DNA from 4 places in the Streptomyces sp. NBC_01451 genome. Region 2 is predicted to be linked to each of the others. Evidence: riboswitches for the same ligand, from Rfam matches in the RefSeq annotation. Region 2 holds a riboswitch; each other region holds the start of a gene.
What was found. Region 2 has a riboswitch for cobalamin ahead of OG595_RS41190 (ABC transporter substrate-binding protein). Riboswitches for the same ligand answer to the same signal wherever they lie in the genome.
Positions count from the first base shown of each region.

Region 1 (3,372 bases), 1.7 Mb from region 2:
GATCCCCCGGTGTGGGTCATCCTCTCCGCGGGCCTGGCCATCGCGCTCGGCACGTATCTGGGCGGCTGGCGCATCATCCGTACGATGGGCAAGGGTCTGACCGACCTCCAGCCCCAGCAGGGCTTCGCCGCCCAGACCAGCGCGGCGACCGTCATCCTGGCCTCCTCCCACCTCGGTTTCTCCCTCTCCACCACGCACTCGGTGTCGGGCTCGGTGATGGGCGCCGGCCTCGGCCGCAAGGGCGGCGTGGTCCGCTGGTCGACGGCGACCCGGATGTTCGTGGCGTGGGGGCTGACGCTGCCCGCCGCGGCTCTCGTCGGCGCGCTGGCGGAGTACGTCACCGGCTTCGGCGACTGGGGCACGGCTCTGGTGGCCGCCTTCCTCATCGCGTCGAGCGCGGCGATCTGGGTCGTGTCGCGCCGCGAGGTGATCGACCACACGAACGTCAACCACGTCGAGGGCGAGTCCGCCGAGAACGCCGAGCCCGCGGGCATCGTCACCACGGCCATCGCCGCCGTGACGCCGCCGCCGGCGGGCACCATCGCCGATGACCTGACGGCTACCATCCCGGCCCCGGCCGAGGTCACGGCGAAGCCGTCGGCCACGGCCCTCTGAGTCCGGCTCCCGGTCCGAGCGAGAAGCAGAAGGAAGCAACATGAAGATCGACTGGGCAGCCCTCGGCTCCGTCTTCGGCGTCAGCCTCGTCATCACCGTGGCCATGGTGGGCGTGTTCACCCTGGGCATCGTCGGGCTCTCGCGCCGCGAACGGGCGGTCGCGCAGGGCGAGTCGGCGGGGCTGGCCGTCACCGGGGCGTACGCGTGCTTCGCCGCCTGCGCGGCGGTGGTCTCGTACGGGATCTATCTGATCGTGGCCTGACCCGGCCGGACACGCGCGCACCTCCTCGCCGCCCGCTCCGACCCTGACCGCCTTGCCGGTGGTCACGGTCGGAGCGGGCGTTTTTCGTCGCCCCGATCCGGTCGTGGTGTGGGGCTCAGCACAGTCCTCCTTTCCTGGTCAACGGCAAGTTGACGGGTGTTCCGGGCCCGTGGTGGACTGCCGGAGCCATGTACGGCGGCAGAAGAGGAAGCCGGTGCGAATCCGGCGCGGTCCCGCCACTGTCACCGGGGTAGGTAACCCCGGGAGCCAGGAACTCTCGCCGCCGGTCTCGTCGAACCAGGGCGTGGACACCCTGAGTGAGGACATATCGCCATGCTCGGCTGCCGTTCGAGGTACAGCACCAGGTCGCTGCCCGACTCCACGGCCGGCTGAGCCGGTGCGTGCCGATCGCGTCTTCGCGTACGGCGCCACCGCCGGACTCCTCGGTGATCTGATCCTCGGCGACCCCCGCCGCGGGCATCCGGTCGCCGTGTTCGGGCGGGCCGCCGGCGCCGTCGAGCGGGTGCTGTGGCGGGACCACCGGGGGTGGGGCGCGCTGCACACCGCCATGTGCGCGGGGGGCGCCGTCTTCCTTGCCGCGGCGGCCGGTCGTGTCGTACGTCCGTCCCGTGCCGCTTCCCTCGCACTCACCGCCGCCGCCACCTGGGCCGTCGTCGGCGGTACCTCCCTCGGCCGGGAGGCGCGGGCCGTCGGCCGGTCCCTGGAGACCGGGGACGTCGAGGCGGCGCGGGAGCGGCTGCCCCATCTCTGCGGGCGGGATCCGCAGGCCCTCGACCCCGACGGGATCGCCCGGGCCGTCGTGGAGTCCGTCGCCGAGAACACCTCCGACGCCGTGGTGGGCGCGCTCGTCTGGGGCGCCCTGGGCGGGGTGCCCGGGCTGGTCGGGTTCCGGGCCGTCAACACCCTGGACGCGATGGTCGGGCACAGGTCGGAGAGATACCGGCGGTACGGCTGGGCCTCCGCGCGGCTCGACGACCTCGCCGGGTGGCCGGGGGCGCGGCTGACCGCCGTGCTCGCCGCCGTCGCCGGCGGTGATCCGCGCGGCGCAGTCCGGGCCTGGCGTGCCGACGCCGGACGCCATCCCAGTCCGAACGCCGGGCCCGTGGAGGCCTCGTTCGCGGGGGCGTTGGGGGTCCGGCTCGGCGGAACGCTGTCCTACGGGGGGCGGGTCGAGCACCGGCCCGTGCTCAACGGGGAGTCCGGGCGGGCTGTCGGCGTCCCCGACGTCGAACGGGCCGTACGGCTGTCCCGGCGCGTCTCCTGGCTGGCCCTCGGCGTCTGTGTCGCCGGGCGGCTGCTCGCGAACGCGATCATGAACAGGCGCAGGAACACCGAAGGGCGTACCTCATGAGTGGTGGGGCCATGGGTGGTGGGCTGCTCGTCGCCGGGACCACCTCCGACGCCGGCAAGAGTGTCGTGACCGCCGGGATCTGCCGGTGGCTGGTGCGGCAGGGGGTCAAGGTCGCGCCGTTCAAGGCGCAGAACATGTCCCTCAACTCCTTCGTCACACGGGAGGGTGCGGAGATCGGGCGGGCGCAGGCCATGCAGGCGCAGGCGTGCCGGATCGAGCCGACGGCGCTCATGAATCCCGTACTGCTGAAGCCGGGGGGCGACCGGAGCAGTCAGGTCGTGCTCATGGGGAAGCCGGTGGGCGAGATGAGTGCGCGTGGGTATCACGGGGGGCGGCAGCAGCGGCTTCTGGGGACCGTGCTGGAGTGCCTCGCCGAACTGCGGGGCACGTATGACGCGGTGATCTGTGAGGGGGCCGGGAGTCCGGCCGAGATCAATCTGCGGCGGACCGACATCGTCAACATGGGGATCGCGCGCAATGCCCGGCTCCCGGTGCTCGTCGTCGGCGACATCGACCGGGGCGGGGTCTTCGCCTCCTTCTTCGGGACGGTCGCCCTGCTGTCCCCCGAGGACCAGGCGCTCGTGGCCGGGTTCCTCGTCAACAAGTTCCGCGGGGACGTCAGCCTGCTCGAACCTGGGCTCGACATGCTGCTCGGGCTCACCGGACGGCCGACCTACGGCGTGCTGCCCTTCCGGCACGGGCTCGGCATCGACGAGGAGGACGGGCTGCGGATCTCGCTGCGGGGGACGGTCCGGGAGTCGAACGTCGCCCCGCCCGTCGGGGAGGACGTGCTGCGGGTCGCCGTGTGCGCGGTCCCGCTGATGTCCAACTTCACCGACGTGGACGCCCTCGCCGCCGAACCGGGTGTCGTGGTGCGGTTCGTGGACCGGCCGGAGGAACTGGCCGACGCCGACCTCGTCGTCATCCCCGGGACGCGGGGAACCGTGAAGGCGCTGGCGTGGCTGCGTGAGCGCGGGCTCGCGGACGCCGTCGTGCGCCGGGCCGCCGAGGGGCGGCCCGTGCTCGGCATCTGCGGCGGGTTCCAGGTTCTCGGCGAGCACATCGAGGACGACGTCGAGAGCCGGCAGGGCCATGTCGAAGGGCTCGGGGTCCTTCCCGTCCG
Region 1 covers NZ_CP109479.1:7,661,024-7,664,395, reverse strand. The annotation lists gene OG595_RS33740 (inorganic phosphate transporter) at 1-615, shown strand, start outside; gene OG595_RS33735 (hypothetical protein) at 656-877, shown strand; cobalamin riboswitch at 1,034-1,173, shown strand; gene OG595_RS33730 (cobalamin biosynthesis protein) at 1,275-2,249, shown strand; gene OG595_RS33725 (cobyric acid synthase) at 2,261-3,372, shown strand, end outside.
Region 1: another riboswitch for cobalamin. It lies ahead of OG595_RS33730 (cobalamin biosynthesis protein); the one in region 2 lies ahead of OG595_RS41190 (ABC transporter substrate-binding protein).

Region 2 (3,372 bases):
CAGCACGACGACGGCGACCGCTCCCGTGGACGCGCCCGAGGAGACGCCGAGCACGAACGGATCGGCCAGCGGGTTGCGCAGCAGCGACTGCATGACGGCCCCGCACACGGCGAGCCCGGCCCCGCACACGGCGGCGAGCAGGGTCCGGGGCATGCGCAGGTTCCACACGATGCCGTCGCGCAGCGGCGCCAACGTGCTCTCGCCGAAGCCCAGATGGGCCGCGACGGACGCCCACACGTCGCCCGTGGAGATGTCGGCGGGCCCGATCGTCACGGCGACGGCGACCGACGCGAGCAGCGCGACCAGCCCGCCGCCGGTCAACAGCAGGAGACGGGTGCTCACTTGGCGAGCCCGAAGTCGCGCAGTCCGGCGGCGACCTGCTCGATCCCTTCGACCGTGCGGATGGACGGGTTCATCGCCTGCCCGCTGAGCAGGACGTACCGCTTCTTCTTCACGGCGGTCAGGTTGCGGGTGGCGGGGTTCGTCTCCAGGAATCGGATCTTGGCCTCGGCGGTCTCCGCGGTCTGCTGTTTGCGGGTCAGGTCGCCGATCACGATGACGTCGGGGTCACGGTCGGCGACGGTCTCCCAGCTGATCTGGGGCCACTCGTCGTGGGTGTCGGCGAAGGCGTTCCTGGCGCCGACCGCACGGGTGACGGCGCCCGGCGCGCCGCAGCAGCCGGCCAGGTACGGCGACTGGGAGTTGGCGAACCAGTACATGAGGGAGACGTCGGAGGCGTGCAGCCCGGCGGTCGCCCTGCGCACTCGTTCCTCCAGCTCGGCGACGAGTGCCCCTCCGCGCTTCTCGACGCCGAACGCCCGTGCCAGGTCGCGTATTTCGCCGTACACGGCGTCGAGCGTGAGCGGTGTGGCGCGCGATCCGTCGCCACCGCTGTCGTTGTCCTTGCCCGTCGAGCAGTCGGAGGGCGAGACGTACGTGGGCACGCCCAGCTTCTCGAACTGCGCGCGGGTGGCGACGCCGCCCTTGCCGAGGGTCGAGACGAACGACGCGGTGACGAAGTCGGGTTCGGCGTCCAGGACCCGCTCGAAGGAGGGCGCGTTGTCCGCGAGCCGGGGCACGGACGCGTTGGCCTTCTCCAGTCCCTTCATCACCGGGTCCGTCCAGGTCGCCGTCCCGGCCATGCGGTCGGCGAGACCGAGGGAGAGCAGGATCTCCGTGGTGCCCTGGTTCAGGGAGACGGCCCGCTTCGGGGCCGACGTCAGGGTGATCTTGTGGCCGCAGTTGTCGATGGTCACCGGGTAGCCCGCGTCGGCGGACCTCCCGGGGCTCTCGGTGCCGCTCCTCGACCCGCCACAGGCGGTGAGCAGCAGAGCGGACGTGAGCAGAAGCGCGGGGGTACGGAGCACGGGCATGCCTCAGGGGTCGGGGCTCGTACGCGGAGCCTGGCCTACGGACGTCCCTCCGCACGGAGTGCGGAGGTGCCAGCAGGTCTTCGGACTCGGGTTCGTCCGGACGAGGCGCCTTCCCGGTCTCCCAGTGGCGTTCTGTGCCCCGCCCGTCCCCCTCACCGCTGCGCGTCAGTTCCGGATTCGCACCGGATTCCCTGGCCTCGGATGTGGCTCGACTGGCCCGCTGAGGCTATCAAGCCCGCCGCACCGTCAGTTAGCGCGATCGCTCACCGGTTGCGGGTCACGGGCTACGGGCTACGGGCTACGGGCTACGGGCTACGGGCTACGGGCTACGGGGCCAACATGCGCGTCCCAGGCCGTCGGCTCGCCTTCGCGCGGCAGAAGACCACCGAGACCGTCACCCTGGCCAAGACTCTGCCCCCGGGCACCGGTGCGACCACCGAGGAGACCGCCCAACTACTGCGTGCCGGTCTCAAGGCCCATCCCCGCCGAGCGTCTCCGGGTCAACGCGACTGGGGTCGGTCGAAGGGATCGTCAAATGTCACTGCAGATACACGTGAAGGCATAGGGGTGGGGTGAGGCGTCGTCATGGCCTCACCCCACCCCGGGTCTTACCTGTGTCAGCGCCTGCGCCCAGACCAGCCGCTCCCGACTCCCGCGACCTGCAGGGCCAGGAGCATCAGGCCGAGAAGCATGACGTTCGTGGAAGAGAAGACATCGTTCGTCGAGATCTCGGCAGCGTTGATCAGGAACGATATGAAGAACAGTACTGCCGCGGCTATACCAAGCATGGAGCGGTTCCTCTCGAAGGGTGAGATCCGTGTGCCCCGGTATCCCCTTCGTAGGCCTCAGGCGATGGTGGAAAAGGCCGCCCCTCAACTCATCCTGCTGAAAGGACAGTTCAACGGATCAGTGAACGATGACCCTGGCCCGGTCCGACCTGACGCAACCGCTTGAGTCACTACGGGCGGAAAACATCGAGCCGGCCGTCTCCGCGAGCCACAGAGGGCCGTTGGCCGCGACCACCCGCAGCGCGTCTCCGCACAGTCCCCCCGCGAGTCCTCCTGCGGAAGAAGACGCGGCCCCAGTCATTTGAAGGGCATGAGCGGTCACGGATATGGCATCATCCGACTTTTCGGAAGCTCCCTCGGCCAGTACAGGAACAACAAGGTTTCCGGCCGCCGACTCTACGTATGGTCCGGGCATCAACGAGGCACACGACACCTGAGCCTCGCAGTGACCAGGAGGAGATGCCGGTATCAGCAATGTGGAGATTTGCCTCAAGGAGATCATGGCCTCGATCGAGGGCTCGTTAGGGACTGCCCTGGTCGACTACACCAGCGGTATGGCGCTGGGCACTCTCGGGGGGAGCAAGGACCTCGACCTGACGGTTGCGGCGGCAGGCAACACTGACGTGATCCGGGCCAAGACCCGCACCATGGAACACCTCGGCCTCAAGGGCGAGATCGAGGACATCCTGATCACACTCGGCAGCCAGTACCACATCCTCCGGCCGCTCAAGGGTCGTGGCGGCAACGGGTTGTTCCTCTACCTCGTGCTCGACAAGAGGAAGTCGAACCTCGCGATGGCCCGCCATCAGCTCAAGAGCGTCGAGGCGCAACTGGACGTCTAGAAAACCGTGTTCTTCATGGCCTCGCACGTCCATGACTTGAAGATTTCTTCAACTGGGCACATGGGGATCAGCGCACATAGGGATCAGCTCAATCCCATGGGCGTGCGAGGCCGGATGCACGAGGATCGGTCCGCAAGAACGAACGCCTGCGGTGGCACGTAACAGGGCCACCGAGCCCGGATGCAGCCCGTCGAACGCGGCAGGGAGCGAGCGATTCACCATGCAGGTCCCCCTCTACCAGGCCAAGGCCGAGTTCTTCCGGATGCTCGGCCACCCGGTACGCATCCGGGTCCTGGAACTCCTACAGAACGGCCCCGTCCCCGTACGCGACCTGCTCAGCGAGATCGAGATCGAACCCTCCAATCTCTC
Region 2 covers NZ_CP109479.1:9,314,250-9,317,621, reverse strand. The annotation lists gene OG595_RS41195 (FecCD family ABC transporter permease) at 1-342, opposite strand, end outside; gene OG595_RS41190 (ABC transporter substrate-binding protein) at 339-1,373, opposite strand; cobalamin riboswitch at 1,428-1,605, opposite strand; gene OG595_RS41185 (hypothetical protein) at 2,064-2,327, shown strand; gene OG595_RS41180 (hypothetical protein) at 2,629-3,003, shown strand; gene OG595_RS41175 (ArsR/SmtB family transcription factor) at 3,224-3,372, shown strand, end outside.

Region 3 (3,372 bases), 6.4 Mb from region 2:
CCCCGTCGTCCGTGACCTCCAGGATCTCGGTGCACAGGTTCGAGGAGTGGACGACACTGCCCGGCTCGGCCGTCTGGTTGGCGGTGCGGTTGGCCGCGTCCTTGAAGGTCATCCAGCCGTTGCCGGTCTGCGCGAGGGTGCGCATCATCCGGCCGTACAGATCGCGGGCCGGGATGGTCTTCCGGGCGAGCCCGTCCTCCTCGGCCCTGCGGTAGGCGGCGTCGAACTCGGCGCCCCACAGGTCGATCAGTTCGGGCACGTCGGAGGGGGAGAAGAGCGACCAGAGCGCGTCCGCGTCCACCCGGCGCATGAACTCGTCCGGGATCCAGTGCGCGAGGTTCAGGTTGTGCGTACGGCGGGCGTCCTCACCCGTGTTGTCGCGCAGCTCCAGGAACTCCTCGATGTCGGAGTGCCAGGTCTCCAGGTACACCGCGGCGGCACCCTTGCGCCGGCCGCCCTGGTTCACGGCGGCGACGGAGGCGTCCAGCGTCTTCAGGAACGGCACGATGCCGTTGGAGTGCCCGTTGGTGCCGCGGATCAGCGAACCGCGGCTGCGGATACGGGAGTACGACAGGCCGATGCCGCCGGCGTGCTTGGAGAGGCGGGCGACCTGGTGGTAGCGGTCGTAGATGGAGTCCAGCTCGTCCAGCGGGGAGTCGAGGAGGTAGCAGGACGACATCTGGGGGTGCCGGGTACCGGAGTTGAAGAGGGTGGGGGAGGAGGGGAGGTAGTCGAGGCGGCTCATCAGCCGGTAGAGCGCCGCGACTTCGTCCAGCCCTCGAACGCCCGTTTTTGCGTCAAGCGCAGTGTCCTCGGCAAGCCCGCTCGCGACGCGCAGCATGAAGTGCTGGGGCGTCTCGACGACCCGGCGCGTGATCGGGTGGCGCAGGAGGTAGCGGCTGTGCAGGGTGCGCAGGCCGAAGTAACCGAAACGGTCGTCGCCCTCGACGTCGATCAGGGCGTTCAGCCGGTCCGTGTGCACCCGTACGAACTCGGCGGTGCGGTCGGCGATCAGGCCCTCCCGGTGGCCGGCCGCGACCGACTCGGAGAAGGACGTGACACCCTGCGAGGCGGCTTCCGCGGCGATGGTGACGGTCAGCAGCCGGGCGGCCAGCCGGGAGTAGACGGGGTCCTCGGAGATGAGACCGGCCGCCGCCTCGGTGGCCAGCTCGCGCAGCTCCGACTCGTCGGCCCGCGCGGACCGGCCGCGCAGCGCGACGGCGGCGACCCGGCCGGGGTCGGCGTCGGGAAGGTCGGCGGTCAGCTCGGTCAGGATCCGCAGCAGCGCGGTACCCGGACCGTCCGTCTCCACTGGGGCCAGTGGGGCCACTGCGGTCGCTGAAGCCGGTTCGGCTGGCGCGATGGTCACGTGGGGGCTCTCCCTCGCTCGGCACGGGGCCTTGCGGAGGGCAGCGGGGCACACGGACGCCTTACGGGTACGCGCGCGTCCACCGGCCCACTCCACGAGGCCCGGACGTCAGGCACCCGGACCGGTCGGCCGGGCGCACTGTCGACAGGTCCTCGGACTGGACACGCGCACGAACATGCACGAGTACACCGTTGCGGGACAGTTCCGGATTCGCACCGGATTCCCCTGCGGCGACAGCGAGCATGAGCATACATCTTGTGCCGGGCCCTGGAAGCACCCCCACATGTTGTGTCGTATCGCCGAGTTGAGGGGATTGGAGGAGTACGACAAGGGGCCGCCGGACTTCTCCGGCGGCCCGATGGCGCCCCTTAAGGGGCGCGGGGAACTGCGCGACAAGCCCCCACGGGCCCGCAGTGGACGAACCACGGACCCTGCGGAGCTCAGTGCGCGGAACCCGCCGTCGCCGACGGCAGTTCCACCGCCACGCCCGGATCCCCCGCGTCCGCCGTGTAGTCCGCCGGCTTCGTCTCGTCCACGCCGTCCGGGGCCTTCAGCGCCTTCAGCACGAAGGTGAGGACCACCGTGACGGCGACGTTCAGGACGAACGCCGTCAGACCGATGTAGCCGATCTCGCCGATCCCCGGGATCTCCTTCGAGCTGCCGCCGAAGTGCTTCTGCGTCGGGGACGCGACCCCGTACGCAGCCAGCGTGCCGTACAGCATGCCGACCGCCCAGCCGGCCAGCAGGGCCCAGCGGTGGAACCAGCGGGTGAACAGGCCGCCGACGAGGGACGGGAAGGTCTGGAGGATCCAGATGCCGCCCAGGAGCTGGAAGTTGATGGCGACGGTCTTGTCCATGGTCAGGACGAAGATCAGCGCGCCCACCTTCACCAGGAGCGAGACCAGTTTGGAGACCTTGGTCTCCTGCTCGGGTGTCGCGTCGGGCTTGAGGAAGTCCTTGTAGATGTTGCGGGTGAAGAGGTTGGCCGCCGCGATGGACATGATGGCCGCCGGGACGAGGGCCCCGATGCCGATCGCCGCGAAGGCCACCCCCGCGAACCAGGACGGGAACATGTCCTCGAAGAGCTGCGGGATCGCCAGCTGGGGGTTGGTGACCTTGACCCCGGCCGCGATCGCCATGAAGCCCAGCAGCGCGAGCAGCCCGAGCATCAGGGAGTACAGCGGCAGGATCGTGGTGTTGCGGCGGATCACCTCACGGCTCCGGGAGGACAGCGTCGCCGTGATCGAGTGCGGGTACATGAACAGCGCGAGCGCGGAACCCAGCGCCAGCGTGGCGTAGGTCCACTGTCCGGCCTCGGCCGGGATCAGGGCGCCCGCCTTGGCGGCGGTGTACTTCTCGCTCGCCGCGCCGAAGACCTCGTCGAACCCGCCCAGTTTGATCGGGATGTAGATGATCGCCACCGCGATGACGACGTAGATCAGCGTGTCCTTCACGAACGCGATCAGGGCGGGGGCCCGCAGACCGGAGGAGTACGTGTAGGCCGCCAGCACGCCGAACGCGATCAGCAGCGGGAGGTCCTTCACGAACCAGTTCGTGTTCTCGCCGCCGCCGACGCCCATCACGTCGAGGACCGCCTGGATGCCGACCAGTTGGAGCGCGATGTACGGCATGGTCGCGAGGATGCCGGTGACCGCCACCGCCAGCGACAGGCCCTTCGAGCCGAAGCGGCCGCGTACGAAGTCCGAGGTCGTCACGTATCCGTGCTTGTGGGAGACCGACCACAGGCGGGGCAGGAACGTGAAGATCAGGGGGTACACCAGGATCGTGTACGGCACCGCGAAGAAGCCGGCCGCGCCCGCCGCGTAGATCGCCGCCGGTACGGCCACGAAGGTGTACGCCGTGTAGAGGTCGCCGCCGAGCAGGAACCAGGTGACCCAGGTGCCGAACGACCGGCCGCCCAGGCCCCATTCGTCGAGGCTGTTCTCGTTCTCGGCCCTGCGCCAGCGGGAGGCCATGAAGCCGATGACCGTGACGGCCAGGAA
Region 3 covers NZ_CP109479.1:2,915,026-2,918,397, reverse strand. The annotation lists gene OG595_RS12330 (ribonucleoside-diphosphate reductase subunit alpha) at 1-1,369, opposite strand, end outside; cobalamin riboswitch at 1,496-1,619, opposite strand; gene mctP (monocarboxylate uptake permease MctP) at 1,810-3,372, opposite strand, start outside.
Region 3: another riboswitch for cobalamin. It lies ahead of OG595_RS12330 (ribonucleoside-diphosphate reductase subunit alpha); the one in region 2 lies ahead of OG595_RS41190 (ABC transporter substrate-binding protein).

Region 4 (3,372 bases), 220 kb from region 2:
CTGTACGTCGTGCAGGGAGCGGATGGCCATCGTGCCGTGGGCGGCGAGGGTGACGCGCTCGTGGTTGAGCTGGTTGGTGATCAGCCGCCAGCCCTGGTTCTCCTCGCCGACGCGGTGGGCGACGGGGACGCGGACGTTCTCGTAGTAGCTGGCGGTGGTGTCGTGCGAGGCGAGGGTGCGGATGAGGGTGCAGGAGTAGCCGGGGTCGGTGGTCGGCATGAGGAGCATGGTGATGCCCTTGTGCGGCGGGGCGTCCGGGTCCGTACGCACGGCCAGCCACACCCAGTCAGCGGTGTCCCCGTTGGTCGTCCAGATCTTCTGGCCGTTGACGACGTAGTCGTCGCCGTCCCGCACGGCGCGCGTCTTCAGGGCGGCCAGGTCGGTGCCCGCCTCCGGCTCGCTGTAGCCGATCGCGAAGTCGATCTCGCCGGCGAGGATCTTCGGCAGGAAGTAGGCCTTCTGCTCCTCGCTGCCGTACCGCATGATCGTCGGGCCGACGGTGTTGAGTGCCATCAGCGGCAGCGGTACGCCAGCCTGGGCGGCCTCGTCGAAGAAGATGAACTGTTCCATCGGGGACAGCCCTCGCCCCCCGTACTCCTGCGGCCAGCCGACGCCGAGCCAGCCGTCGCCGCCGAGACGGCGGATGGTCTCGCGGTAGAAGCGCTTCTGGGCCACGTGGTCGCTGAAGCGCGAGTAGGCCCGGTCCGGCACCAACTCGGCGAAGTAGGCGCGCAGTTCGGTGCGCAGCTGCTGCTGCTCGGGCGTGTATTCGAGATGCACGGCGCCTCCTGCTGGCTCCCCAAGGCCGGACCTGTCGGCGCACACGGTAGAACGTGTTCCAGAAATTGGGAATGGCGGTGCGGGTACCGGTGCACACATGCCGGAGGGGGTCCCGGACATCCGGGACCCCCTCGGGGCAGTGCCGCGATCCGGTCAGTGCGCCACGGGAGTCGCCTGTGGCTCGGCACCGCTCGCGCCGACGGCCGCTGCCGTCCTCGGAACGAGCAGTCGTTCCGCCAGCAGTCCGAAGACCAGGCCGAACGCGGTCCACATCGTCGCCTGGATGGCGAGCGTGGCCACCCGGTACTTCCACAGCAGGCTCGCGGAGAAGCCCGCCGGGACCTCGTTGGTGAACGACGGCAGGAAGGCGTACGCCAGTCCGACGACCACGACGAAGAAGGCGACCGCGGCGAGGGTCGCGTTCCAGTTGCCCAGGCGCGGCGCGAGGCGCTTGCCCAGGATCACCGCGCCGACGGCCAACAGCACGCTCAGCGCGACCATCAGGAAGAACAGCGCGGTGCGCTGGTTGAGAGTGTCGGGGTCGCCGACGGCGGGCGGGTTGGCCGGGTACTTGAGGAACGGCACGACGTACACGGCGAGCAGTCCGGCCCCGGCGAGGAGCAGCGCGGTCGCGCGCGGTCCGAAGCGGCCGATCCGGCCGAGCGCGAAGCAGTACGCGAGGGCCGCGATACCGCCGAACGCGACGCCGTAGACGAGGACGCCGGTCCCCAGACCCACGGTGGACTGCAACGCACGGGAGACGAGCGCCTGTTCGGCATGCCCGTGGGCCTCGTGCATCTCCTCGAACGCGATCGCGTCGTCGACGAGCGGCTCGGCGAAGAGGTACGCGACGACCCAGACGAGCACACCCGCGACAAGGCCCGCGAGCATGCCGCGGACCAGGAGGTTTCTGACAGTGGTGGAGTTCATGAGCTCGTACGTTTCCCCGTCGTCGTCAGTGGCAGGGGAAGCCGAGCAGGTGACGGGCGTCGTGCACCCACTCGTGCACGCCCTCGCCGGAGACCAGCGAGGTGGCGCCCTGTTCGGCGCCGACGAAGTAGAGCAGCACCAGCATCAGCACGCCGAAGAAGACCGCCCAGGGGGCGATCGCACCGATCGGCAGCTTCTCGGGTACGGCGGTGGGAACGGCGGTCGGCTGGACTGCGGACTGTGCCATGACAGGACCTCCTGGGGGAACTCGCGTCCCGTATCGGTGGTGCAGAGGACGACAGTCACGGGTCTGACTTGCCCCCGGACCGCACCGGGCGGGTGCGTACGGGGCTTACAGTGGCGCGACCGTGCCGGATTCCCACCGGCTTCCGTCGAACCGTCGTCAATATCGACGAGAAGGTACCGCGAAGCGGGGGCGCGGCCAAGGGCGCACAGGACGGCGTACAGCGCGCCGGTGCGCCGTACGCTGCCTCAAGTGCCGTACATGACAACGACATTGGGGCGGAATGAACGCGGGAGTGACCGGATGACGAGCCGAGTGATGTTGATCTCACCGGCGATCAGCGCGGCGCTGCGGGAGGCCCGTTTCGACGACGGCTGTCCCCTGGACGCGTCGGGTCTGCGGCTCGCCCGGGCGGCGGCGGGGACGCTCCCGCCGGTCTCCAGGGTGTGGGTCTCCCCCACCGCACGCTGCCGTGAGACGGCTCGGGCGCTGGGCCTCGACGCCGCTGCGGTGCCGGGCCCGGGCGGTCTGGACGTGGGCCGCTGGCGCGGCGCGACCCTGGCCGAGGTGGCGGAGAAGGAACCGGAGGCGCTGGCCCAGTGGCTGGCGGACCCTCGGTCGGCCCCGCACGGCGGTGAGCCGGTCCGCGCTCTCTGCGACCGCGTCGCGCGCTGGCTGGACGAAACGGCGGCGCAGGCCACGGGCCGGACCGTCGCGGTCGTCGAGCCGGAGGTGGTACGCGCGGCGACGGTACGGGTGCTGGGGGCGCCCGGGTCGGCGTTCTGGCGGATCGACGTTCCGCCGTTGACGGCAACGGAGTTGACCGGCCGGGCGGGACGCTGGAACGTGCGGGTGGGCGGGCAGCTCGGGGCGTCGCACGAGGAGTCGGGCGGGACGCCGCACCAGGGGCAGGGAGCGGCGCGGGCGTGAACCCGCGGGTTCACGAAACGCCGTGTCTCACCCGCCGACGCGCCCCGAGTCCGGCACCTGAAGCGTCCACGCGAAGTCCGTGCACGCCTGTGCGCACTCCCGGCACGCCTTCGCCGCGTCCTCGCCACCGGGGTGTTCGTCGAAGGCCTGGGCGGTTTCCAGGCAGACCGTGCTGCACCACTCCAGTTGGACCCGGAGAGCGGCCTCGTCCAGGTCCACCTGCTCGGCGAGCAGTCGGCATGTCGCGTCGCACACCTCCGCGCACAGAATGCCCTTGCGGCGCGCGAGTGCCTCGACGGCGGGCCCGTCCGGGTCCGCGAGACTCGCGCGCAGCGCACACGCCCGCGCGCACTCGGTGCACGCCTGGGCACAGACGAAACGGTCCTCCAGGAACCGGAAGAGTTCCTGTTGCGTAGTTGTAGGGGTCACGCCGATCGAGTTGCCGAAGCGCGACCCGCCAAACCTTTGATTCAGCTGTCGTAGTCGAC
Region 4 covers NZ_CP109479.1:9,089,936-9,093,307, reverse strand. The annotation lists gene OG595_RS40095 (acyl-CoA dehydrogenase family protein) at 1-780, opposite strand, end outside; gene OG595_RS40090 (CbtA family protein) at 934-1,710, opposite strand; gene OG595_RS40085 (CbtB domain-containing protein) at 1,736-1,957, opposite strand; cobalamin riboswitch at 1,995-2,126, opposite strand; gene OG595_RS40080 (histidine phosphatase family protein) at 2,258-2,884, shown strand; gene OG595_RS40075 (ferredoxin) at 2,912-3,313, opposite strand; gene paaE (1,2-phenylacetyl-CoA epoxidase subunit PaaE) at 3,355-3,372, opposite strand, start outside.
Region 4: another riboswitch for cobalamin. It lies ahead of OG595_RS40085 (CbtB domain-containing protein); the one in region 2 lies ahead of OG595_RS41190 (ABC transporter substrate-binding protein).